2 regions of the Xanthomonas sp. AM6 genome follow, and region 1 is predicted to be linked to the other one. Evidence: predicted binding sites of a transcription regulator. Region 1 holds the regulator's gene; the other holds the start of a gene.

Region 1 (5,091 bases):
CCGGCCGCCGCGGCGACGCAGGCCGCGCCGGCGCGGCCGCTGACCCAGCCTGCCGCGATCGCCGCCTCGGCGATGCCGGCCGGCACCGCGCCGGCGCCGAGCCGGCCCGCTGCCGCGCCGCGTGCCCCCGCTCCCGCCTCCGCGCCGGCGCCTGCCGAATTCCAGATTCCCGAGGACGTGTTCCGCAACGCGCCGATCAGCGTGCCGATGCCGAGCCCGTTCGCCGCTGCGGCCTCCGCGTCCAGCGCCGCCGCCAGCGCCGCCGCGGTGCCGGCCTGGCTCGAAGGCATCGCCGCGGTCTCGCTGACCCCGGCGGCCGCCACGGCTGCGCCGGCCGCCGAGCCGGCGCCGGTCGCGGCCAGCGCCGGGATCCCGGCGCCGCCGGCCCTGGCGCCGGTGCCGAGCTTCCCGGCCATGCAGAACGACGAACAATTGACTCAGCTGCGCGACGAACTGGCGCTGATGCGGCAGATGATCGAGCGCGAGATGAACCGGCTCACCGACGAACGCCTGCGCGGCTCGCCGGTCCGCGCCCAGGCGCTGGAGCTGATGGACGACTACGGCTTCGACAGCGGCCTGACCCGCGACGTGGTCATGCAGATCCCGGCCGACCTGGAACTGCACCGCGGCCGCGGGATGATGCTGGGGCTGCTGTCCAAGCGCCTGCCGATCGCCGCGCTGGATCCGATCGAGGAAGGCGGCGTGATCGCCCTGATCGGCCCCACCGGCGCCGGCAAGACCACCACCATCGCCAAGCTGGCCTCGCGCTTCCTGGAACGCCACGCCGCCCGCGACGTGGCCCTGGTCACCACCGACACCATCCGCGTCGGCGGCCGCGAACAGCTGCACAGCTACGGCCGCCAGCTCGGCATCGCCGTGCACGAGGCCGACAGCGACGCCGCCCTGCAACAGCTGCTGGAGCGCCTGCGCGACTACAAGCTGGTGCTGATCGACACCGCCGGCATGGGCCAGCGCGACCGCGCGCTGGTCGGGCAGCTGCACTGGCTGCGCGCCTCCAGAGTGGTCCGGTCCTTGCTAGTACTTCCTGCCAATGCCCATTTCTCCGACCTGGACGAGGTGGTGCGCCGGTTCGCCGGCGCCGATCCGCAGGGGGTGATCTTGACCAAGCTGGACGAAACCGGGCGGTTTGGAAGTGCACTGTCGGTGGTCGCGGACCACCGGCTTCCCATCACCTGGGTGACCGATGGTCAGCGCGTGCCGGACGACCTGCACCGCGCCAACGCCGCCAGCCTGGTACTGCGCCTTGAAGATTTGCGGCGCGCTGCCGATAAGCCCTGTACTCCGGAGCAGAACCATGCCGTCGCGTGATTACGCCAATCTGACCAATGCCTTCCCCCTGTCGGCAACGCGCAGCGAACCGCTGGGCCCGGTGCGCACGATCGCCGTGACCGGCGGCAAGGGCGGCGTCGGCAAGACCAACATCTCGGTCAACCTGTCGATGGCGCTGGCCGACATGGGCAAGCGCACCCTGCTGCTGGACGCCGACCTGGGCCTGGCCAACGTCGACGTGCTGCTCGGGCTGACCCCCAAGTTCACCCTGGCCGACCTGGTCGCCGGGCGCTGCACCCTGGAAGAAGTGCTGATCGACATGCCCAACGGGCTGATGGTGGTGCCCGCCGCCTCCGGCCGCCGGCACATGGCCGAGCTGCCGCCGGCCCAGCACGTGGGCCTGGTCAACGTGTTCTCCGAGCTGCAGCGCGAGCTGGACGTGATGATCATCGACACCGCCGCCGGCATCACCGACAGCGTGCTGACCTTCTGCCAGGCCGCGCAGGACGCGGTGGTGGTGGTCTGCGACGAGCCGGCCTCGATCACCGACGCCTACGCGCTGATCAAGGTGCTGTCGCGCGAACGCGGCGTGGACCGGGTGCAGATCGTGGCCAACATGGTCCGCGACCTCAACGAAGGCCGCCTGCTGTACGACAAGCTGAGCCGGGTGTGCGAGAAGTTCCTCGGCGACGTGTCGCTGAACTACCTGGGCTGCGTGCCGCAGGACGACTGGCTGCGCCTGGCGGTGCAGCGCCAGCAGCCGGTGGTCAAGGCCTACCCGTCCAGCCCGTCGGCGCAGGCGATCGCCGAGATCGCCCGGCGCACCGCGCGCTGGCAGGCGCCGACCGTGCCGCGCGGCAACGTCGAGTTCTTCGTCGAACGGATCATCCAGCGGGGGGTCGCCGCATGAACGCCGCCGCCCAGTACCGCGCCGTGCAGCGCAACAGTTCCAACGACTACATCGCCCAGCATTCGGACCTGGTGCGGCGCATCGCCCACCACCTGGCGGCGCGGCTGCCGGCCAGCGTGGAGATCGACGACCTGATCCAGGCCGGCATGATCGGCCTGATCGAGGCCTCGCGCAGCTACGACGCCGACCAGGGCGCCTCGTTCGAGACCTACGCCTCGATCCGCATCCGCGGCTCGATGATCGACGAGATCCGCCGCGGCGACTGGGTGCCGCGTTCGGTGCACCGCCGCGCCCGCGACGCCGCCTCGGCGATCCGCAGGATCGAGCAGAGCACCGGCCGCGCCGCCGCCGCCAACGAAGTGGCCGCGGCGATGGACATGCCGCTTCCCGAATACCTGCGATTGATGGAAGATGCCGCGCGCGGCCAGGTGCTGAGCCTGGAATCGCGGGTCGAGGACCACGGCGAGCTGGACACCATCGCCAAGGGCGGGCCCAATCCGCAGCAGATGCTGGAACGCAGCGAATTCGGCCGCGAGCTGGGCAAGGCCATCGCGCAATTGCCCGAACGCGAGCAGCTGGTGCTGTCGCTGTACTACGAACAGGAATTGAACCTGAAGGAAATCGGCGCGGTGCTCGGTGTCAGCGAGTCGCGCGTCTGCCAGATCCACGGCCAGGCCACGGTACGGTTGCGCGGGCGCCTGAAAGCGTTCGAAGCGGCGGACGCCGGCCTGGAAGACGAAGAATAAGACCCAAGGGAGTTAGCGGTGAACAAGAACATGCGGATTTTGATCGTGGACGATTTCTCGACGATGCGGCGCATCGTCAAGAATCTGCTCGGCGATCTGGGCTTCACCAACACTGCAGAGGCCGAGGACGGCAACAGTGCCCTGGCTGCACTGCGCTCGGCGCCGTTCGAGTTCGTGGTCACCGACTGGAACATGCCCGGCATGACCGGCATCGACCTGCTGCGCAACATTCGCGCCGACGACAAGCTCAAGCACCTGCCGGTGCTGATGGTGACCGCCGAGGCCAAGCGCGAGCAGATCATCGAGGCCGCGCAGTGCGGCGTGAACGGCTACATCATCAAGCCGTTCACCGCGCAGACGCTGCAGGAGAAGCTGGGCAAGATCTTCGAACGCCTGGGAGCGACCGCCTGATGGAAGCCACCGCCGAACGCAGCGCCCTGATCGAACGCCTGCAAGGTGCGCTGGACGCACTGGAAAAGGGCGACGAAGCCGGCTGGCGCAGGGAAATCGACACCCTCGCCGCCTGGCGCACGCGGCCGATGATGCAGGGCCTGAGCCGGCTGGCGCGCGACCTGGGCCAGGCGCTGGGCGAACTGCCGACCGTGCCCACCGAGGCCGGCGAGCTGGACGACGCCTGCTCGCGCCTGGACCACGTGGTGGCGATGACCGAAGAGGCCAGCCACCGCACCCTGGACCTGGCCGAGGAATGCCGCGCGCTGGCCGAACAGCTGCGCGCCGGCGGCCTCACCGGCGACCAGGGCGAGATCCTCGACAAGATCCGCCACAACCTCACCGAGATGGCCCTGGCGCAGAGCTTCCAGGACCTGACCGGGCAGATCATCCGCCGCGTCGCGGCGATCGTGCGCCGCGTGCACGAGGGCTTCGGCGCGCTGGGATTGCCGCCGAAGGAAGAGAAGAAACCCGATGGCAGCCTGGCCGGCCCCGCGCTGGCCGGACTGGACCGTCACGGCGTGTCGCAGAACGACGCCGACGACCTGCTGTCCGGACTGGGACTGTAATGCCATGAGCGCCGTACCCGACGACATCGCTGCCGACTTCATCATCGAAGCCCAGGAGATCCTGGACCGGCTCGGCGAGCAGCTGGTGTCGCTGGAGCAGGCGCCCGAGGACAGCGACCAGCTCAACGCGGTGTTCCGCGGCTTCCACACGCTCAAGGGCGGCGCCGGCTTCCTGGCGATCAACGCCATGGTCGAGCTGTGCCACGCCGCCGAGGACACCCTGGGCCAGGCCCGCGCCGGTCAGGCCACGCTGCAGGCGCGGCACTTCGACGCCGCGCAGCAGTCGCTGGACTACCTGCAGTCGATGCTCGACGCGTTCGGCAGCGGCAACGAGCCGCCGCGCGCGCCGCCGCAGCTGATCGCGCAGTTCGCGACCAGCGGCGAGGAGACCAGCGCCCCGATCGCCGCGCCCGTCGCTGCGGCGCCGGCCAAGGCGCCGGCCGCCGGCGGCAACGGCGAGATGATCGACGACGAGGAATTCGAAGCGCTGCTCGACCAGCTGCACGGCGCCGCCGCGCCGAGCGCGCTGCCGGTCGCGGCCGCCGCGCCGCGTCCGGCACCGGCCAAGCCGGCCGCCGCGCCGGCCAAGGCCGCCGAACCCGAACACACCGTGCGCGTGGACACCAAGCGCCTGGATGCGATCGTCAACCTGATCGGCGAACTGGTGCTGTCGCGCAACCGGCTCAAGACCCTGCGCGTGCGCCTGCGCGACGAAGAACTGGACCGCGCGGTCAGCAGCCTGGACATCGCCACCGCGCGCCTGCAGTCGGCGGTGATGCGCACCCGCATGCAGCCGGTCGGCAAGGTGTTCTCGCGCTTCCCCAAGGTGGCGCGCGACGTCGCCCGCTCCCTGAACAAGGAAGTGGACCTGGAACTGATTGGCGCCGACACCGAACTGGACCGCAACCTGGTCGAGGCGCTGGCCGATCCGCTGGTGCACCTGGTGCGCAACGCGATCGACCACGGCATCGAGACCCCGGCGCTGCGCGAGGCCACCGGCAAGCCGCGCGGCGGCCACGTGCGCCTGTCGGCGCAGCAGGAAGGCGACTACGTCAGCATCGAGGTGCAGGACGACGGCGCCGGCATCGACCCCGAGCGCCTGCGCCAGAAGGCGCGCGAGAAAGGC
Region 2 (5,091 bases), 1.9 Mb from region 1:
GGTCGGATCGGTCGGCTGGTCCGGGATCGGATCCACCGGGCGGTCGGGGGTCGGGTCCACGCCCGGATTCGGCACCTGGCCCGGCACCTCGTTCGGCGGCTGCTGCGGGTCCTGGCCAGGATTGGGATTCTGCATCTGCATGGGCGTCTCCACGGTGGGGATTCAGATACGCACCGTGCGCGTCGCCGCGAACGCAGCACGTGAAGCCAGCGGGAAGGGCGGATGAAAAGTGGCCGTTGCGCGCGTCGCCGGAGCGGTCGCGCGCCGCTGGAATCGTCCGGTCCGACTCCAGTCGCCGACCGGCCGGTTCAGCACCACCGGGCCGGCGATCGATCCAACTGGCCTGGCGTCGCGGCCCATTCCGGGCCGCGACGCGCGCTGCCGTGCCGCGTTACGCCGCTGCCGCCAGCGTCGGGCTGCCGGCGCCGGTGCGGAACACCGCCACCGCCGCACTCAGGCCGTTCGCCTGCTCTTCCATCGCGCGCGCCGCGGCGGTGGCTTCCTCGACCAGGGCGGCGTTCTGCTGGGTGGCTTCGTCCATCTGGGTGACGGTCTGGTTGACCTGTTCGATGCCGGCGGACTGTTCCTGCGAGGCGGCGGAGATCTCGCCCATGATGTCGGTGACGCGCTGCACCGAGGACACGATGTCCTGCATGGTGTCGCCGGCCTGGCGCACCAGCGCCGAGCCGTCGGCGACCTGCCCGACCGAGGCCTCGATCAGGCCCTTGATCTCCTTGGCGGCACTGGCCGAACGCTGGGCCAGCGTGCGCACTTCGCTGGCGACCACGGCGAAGCCACGGCCCTGCTCGCCGGCGCGCGCCGCTTCCACCGCCGCGTTGAGCGCGAGGATGTTGGTCTGGAAGGCGATGCCGTCGATGACGCTGATGATGTCGGCGATCTTCTTCGACGAGGTCTCGATGCCGTCCATCGTGCGCACCACCTGGCCGACCACCGCGCCGCCTTGCGCGGCGACTGTTGCCGCGCCGACCGCCAGCTGGTTGGCCTGGCGCGCATGCTCGGCGTTCTGCTTGACGGTGGAGGTCAGCTCCTCCATCGAGGCGGCGGTTTCTTCCAGGCTGGCCGCCTGCTGTTCGGTACGCCGCGACAGGTCGTCGTTGCCCGCGGCGATCTCGCTGGCGGCGCTGTTGATGCTCAGGGCCGCGGCCTGGATGCGGCCGACGATGTCGGCCAGCTGCGCGGCGGTGGCGTTGGCGTCGTCGCGCATGGCCGCGAACACGCCGTTGAACTCGCCGTGCATGCGCGCGGTCAGGTCGCCGGCGGCGATGGCCTGCAGCAGCTTGGACAGCGCATCGAGGTTGCCGTCGGCGGTGGCCATCAGCCGGTTCAGGCCCTGGATCATCGCGCGGAAGTCGTGCTGGTAGGCCTCGGCGTCGCCGCGGCGCGAGAAGTCGCCGGCCGCGGCGGCCTCGACCAGGGCGCGGATCTCGCCGTTGATCGCCGCCAGATTGCGCTTGGTCGCATCCATCGCCGCGGTGATCTGCGCCTTTTCGCCGGGCAGCCGCGCCATGTCCTGCGACAGGTCGCCGACCGCGTAGCGCTGCATGGTGTCGAGCATCCGTTCGATCAGCGCCACTTGCGCGCCGATCAGCGCATTGGTGTCGTCGACCATGCGCCCGTAGGCACCCGGGAACGCGGCGCTGTCCATGCGGTAGCTCATCTGCCCGTCCTCGTGCCGCTGCGCCATCTGCGCCTGCGCCACCGACACCGAGGTGAGCGTGCTCACCACCTGGTGCATCGCCGTGCCGAGCACGCCGATCTCGTCGCGATTGCGCACCTGCAGCCGGGTATCGAGTTCGCCGCTGGCCACCGCACGCGCCGCGTCGGCGACCGCTTCGATCGGCCGCACGATCGAGCGCCGGATCCACCAGCCGATCACCACCACCAGCGTCAGCGCGGCGACGATGGTCAGGATCCCGGAATACACCAGGCTGCGCCGGGAATCCTGCGAATTGCGCAGCACCGCCGCTTCGGCCAGCGCGGTGCTGCGTTCCACCAGCGCCTGCAGCGTGTCGCTGGGCTTGCGGTCCAGGCCGCGCACCGCGTCGTCGCCGACGCGGGTGTCGTAGCCCGATGCGGCGAAGCCTTCCAGCGCACTGCGGTAGTGGCGTTCGAGGTCGGCGTGCTCGGCGGCGAACCGGCGCGCCAGCGCCGCCGCCTGCGGATCGGCCAGCGCCGCGGCCAGCGCCTGGCTGCCCTGTTGCACCTTGCGGCCCTGCTCGTCGAAGGCCTTGAGGTACTTCGCGCGCATGTCCTCGGCGTGGCCGCGGATCAGCACGTTCTTCCATTCCTGCACCTGCATGCGGAAATCGCGGCTCAGCACTTCGCTGGCCGAGGCCTGCGCCACTTCGCGCGGCACCTGCGTGGACAGGTTCATCCAGGCGCTGGCCAGGCCGCCGAGCGCGCACAGCAGGATCACGCTCAGGCCCAGCGCAAGGGCGCCGAGCAGCTTGGTCTGCAGGCTGACGAAACCGGGAGGGGAGGTGTGGGGCATGGGGGCGTTACCTTTCGGACAGAGGCAAGGAGTTATCGACCCAGGGGCACGGGGCTTAAGCGGCACGAGCCGTTGCCGCTGTCGCATTCAGCGATCGCCGGCGGGATCGGACCGATCCAAGCGCCGCTTCCATTCCAGTCCCCGCGTGACCTGCTCCCCAGCGTCGCAATGCGTCGCATGAACGCGCACGCGATGCATTGACCGCGGCCGCCGGCTTGCGCAGCCTGCACTCCGGTCACGGCATCGGGTGCGTTCGGCATGGCACGTCGCTTTCCCTGGGTGTGGTTGGGCTTGCTGGGCGCGTGCGCGCTGGTGGCGGTGCTGGCCTGGCAGAACCGCCAGCTGCGCGAGGAGCGCCGCTGGTTGGTGACCCGTACCACCGAACCGTACCTGGGCATGTACGTGCCGAAGATCGCGGCGACCACGCTGGACGGCGCGCCGCTGACCCTGGGCGTGCCGGCGGCGGACTTCCAGGTGCTGTTCTTCTTCACCACCACCTGCCCGTACTGCAAGCGCTCGGCGCCCAGCGTGGTGCAGGCGGCGCAGCGCCTGGCCGAGCAGGGCGGGGGCCGCGTGCAGCTGCTGGGCGTATGCCACTGCGGTCCGGAGCAGGCGCGCCGGTACGCCGCCGAACACCGCTTCGCCTTTCCGGTGACCACGCTCACCGATCGCCGCGCGCTGATGCTGTTCCGCGCGCGCAACGTGCCACTGATGCTGGCGCTGGATCGCGATGGACGGGTGCGCTACGCGCGCGTCGGCGCCTTCGATACCACGGAGCGGGTGCAGGACCTGGTGGCCGCAGTGCGACGCACGGAAGTGCCGGCGGCTTTGGCAACTGTCGAGGAGTGAACTCATGAAACAGCGTTGGACAGCGTTGCGCAACGGGATGGTCGCGGCCGTGTTCCTGGCCAGCATGGGCTTCGGCGCGATGCAGGCTACCGCGGGCGACGGGATCGAGAAGGACGCATCGTGTAGCGCCTGGCAATGCGCGCAGGAGTGCGCGCCGTTCGGCGGCGAGCTGGGGCCGGGCGGCCCCGGCAAGCCGCTGACCTGCTACTGCTGCGGTTGAACCGGCGCCGGGGCCGGCCGCGGCCGGCTCCGGCTTCTGAACAGGTGCTGCCACCGGCCATGGCCAAGGTGGTGGCATGGGGGGCGGCCACTGCGGCATGCTGGCAGGGCATGCGCCGCTACGATCTGGTCATCTTCGATTTCGACGGCACCCTGGCCGATTCCTTCGCCTGGTTCCTCGACACCATCAACGACGTCGCCGACGAATTCGGCTTCCGCCGCTTCGAACCGGAGCGGTTGCAGGAAATCCGTGGCCTGAGCGCGCGCGAACTGATGGCGCGCAGCGGCCTGCGCTGGTGGCGGGTGCCGGCGGTGGCGCGGCGCATGCGCGCGCGGATGGCCGCGCAGATCGAGCGCATCGCGGTGTTCGACGGCGTGGCCGAGCTGCTGGGCGCGCTCGAGGAGGCCGGGGTGCAGTTGGCCCTGGTGACGTCCAACAGCCGCGACAACGTCGAGCGTGTGCTCGGCACCGAGCTGACCGCGCGCTTCCGCCACGTCGGCTGCGGCGCCGCGCTGCTGGGCAAGCGCCGCAAGCTGCGCGCGGCGCTGAAGGCCTGCGGCGTGCCGGCCGCGCGCGCCCTGTGCGTGGGCGACGAGATCCGCGACGCCGACGCCGCGCGTCAGGCCGGCATCGCCTTCGCCGGCGTCGGCTGGGGCTACACCCTGCCGGCGGCGCTGCAACCGCACACGCCGCTGCCGCTGCTGCAACGCCCGGCCGACCTGTGGAACCGGCTGGGCCTGGCGATTCCGGCCTGATCGCAGCGTCGCCGCAAGCAAGCACGGCCCCGCCTCCCGGCTCGGCGAATCCCAGCCCTCCGGGCGTCCGGCCTGGGCGCGCCTGGCCGCCCCCAGGAACGGTGCTTTCCCATTCCCGACTCCCTATTCCCGTCTCCCAGCCCCATTGCTGCGCCGCGGCGTTGATTGTTCACTTATGATTGCTATATTCATATACGAACAGCCGGCAAGCGACGCCCTTCAGGGCGGCGCGCGATCCGGCACCATCCGATCTGGCCCCGATGGGCGGAGGCGTGGCATGCGCAACCCGAGCAGCACCCGAGCCGGCAGACCGAGCGGGCGGTCCGCGTCGGCGATCGACCGAGGCTCGCGCGGGTGTCGGTGACCGCCGCCGTCAGCGCCGGGCCCGACGCCATCGCCCGGCGCCCGCTGGGCCGCAGCGGGGTACAGATCGCCACGCTCGGCTTCGGCGCTGCGCCGATCGGCAATCTGTACGCGGAAGTGGACGAGGCCGTGGCGCTGGCCGCGGTCGCCGCGGCCCATGCCGCCGGCATCCGCCATTTCGACACCGCGCCCTATTACGGCTACGGGCTCAGCGAGCGCCGCCTCGGCCAGGGCCTGCGCGGGCTGCCGCGCGCCAGCTACACGGTGTCGACCAAGGTCGGGCGCCGCGTCTACGACGACCCCGGCGCCGCGCCGGGCCGCGACGGCTTCGCCGTGGCCGGGCGCGGCGCGGCGTTCGACTACAGCCGCGACGGCGTGCTGCGCGAGTTCGA

What was found. The regulator FliA, encoded in region 1, starts transcription of late flagellar genes. The targets are predictions, from matches to a motif close to TAAAGTTTNNCNNNCNNNGGCCGATAA.
Region 2: a site for FliA is predicted at 2,545-2,571, ahead of OCJ37_RS19270 (methyl-accepting chemotaxis protein). Genes of this name have one in related genera too.

The regions. Positions count from the first base shown of each region.
Region 1 is NZ_CP106869.1:2,562,344-2,567,434, forward strand. It holds gene flhF (flagellar biosynthesis GTPase FlhF) at 1-1,329, shown strand, start outside; gene OCJ37_RS10795 (MinD/ParA family ATP-binding protein) at 1,316-2,200, shown strand; gene OCJ37_RS10800 (RNA polymerase sigma factor FliA) at 2,197-2,946, shown strand; gene cheY (chemotaxis response regulator CheY) at 2,965-3,357, shown strand; gene OCJ37_RS10810 (protein phosphatase CheZ) at 3,357-3,965, shown strand; gene OCJ37_RS10815 (chemotaxis protein CheA) at 3,970-5,091, shown strand, end outside.
Region 2 is NZ_CP106869.1:4,497,405-4,502,495, reverse strand. It holds gene OCJ37_RS19275 (hypothetical protein) at 1-141, opposite strand, end outside; gene OCJ37_RS19270 (methyl-accepting chemotaxis protein) at 392-2,512, opposite strand; gene OCJ37_RS19265 (peroxiredoxin family protein) at 2,798-3,361, shown strand; gene OCJ37_RS19260 (hypothetical protein) at 3,366-3,581, shown strand; gene OCJ37_RS19255 (HAD hydrolase-like protein) at 3,692-4,336, shown strand; gene OCJ37_RS19250 (aldo/keto reductase) at 4,697-5,091, shown strand, end outside.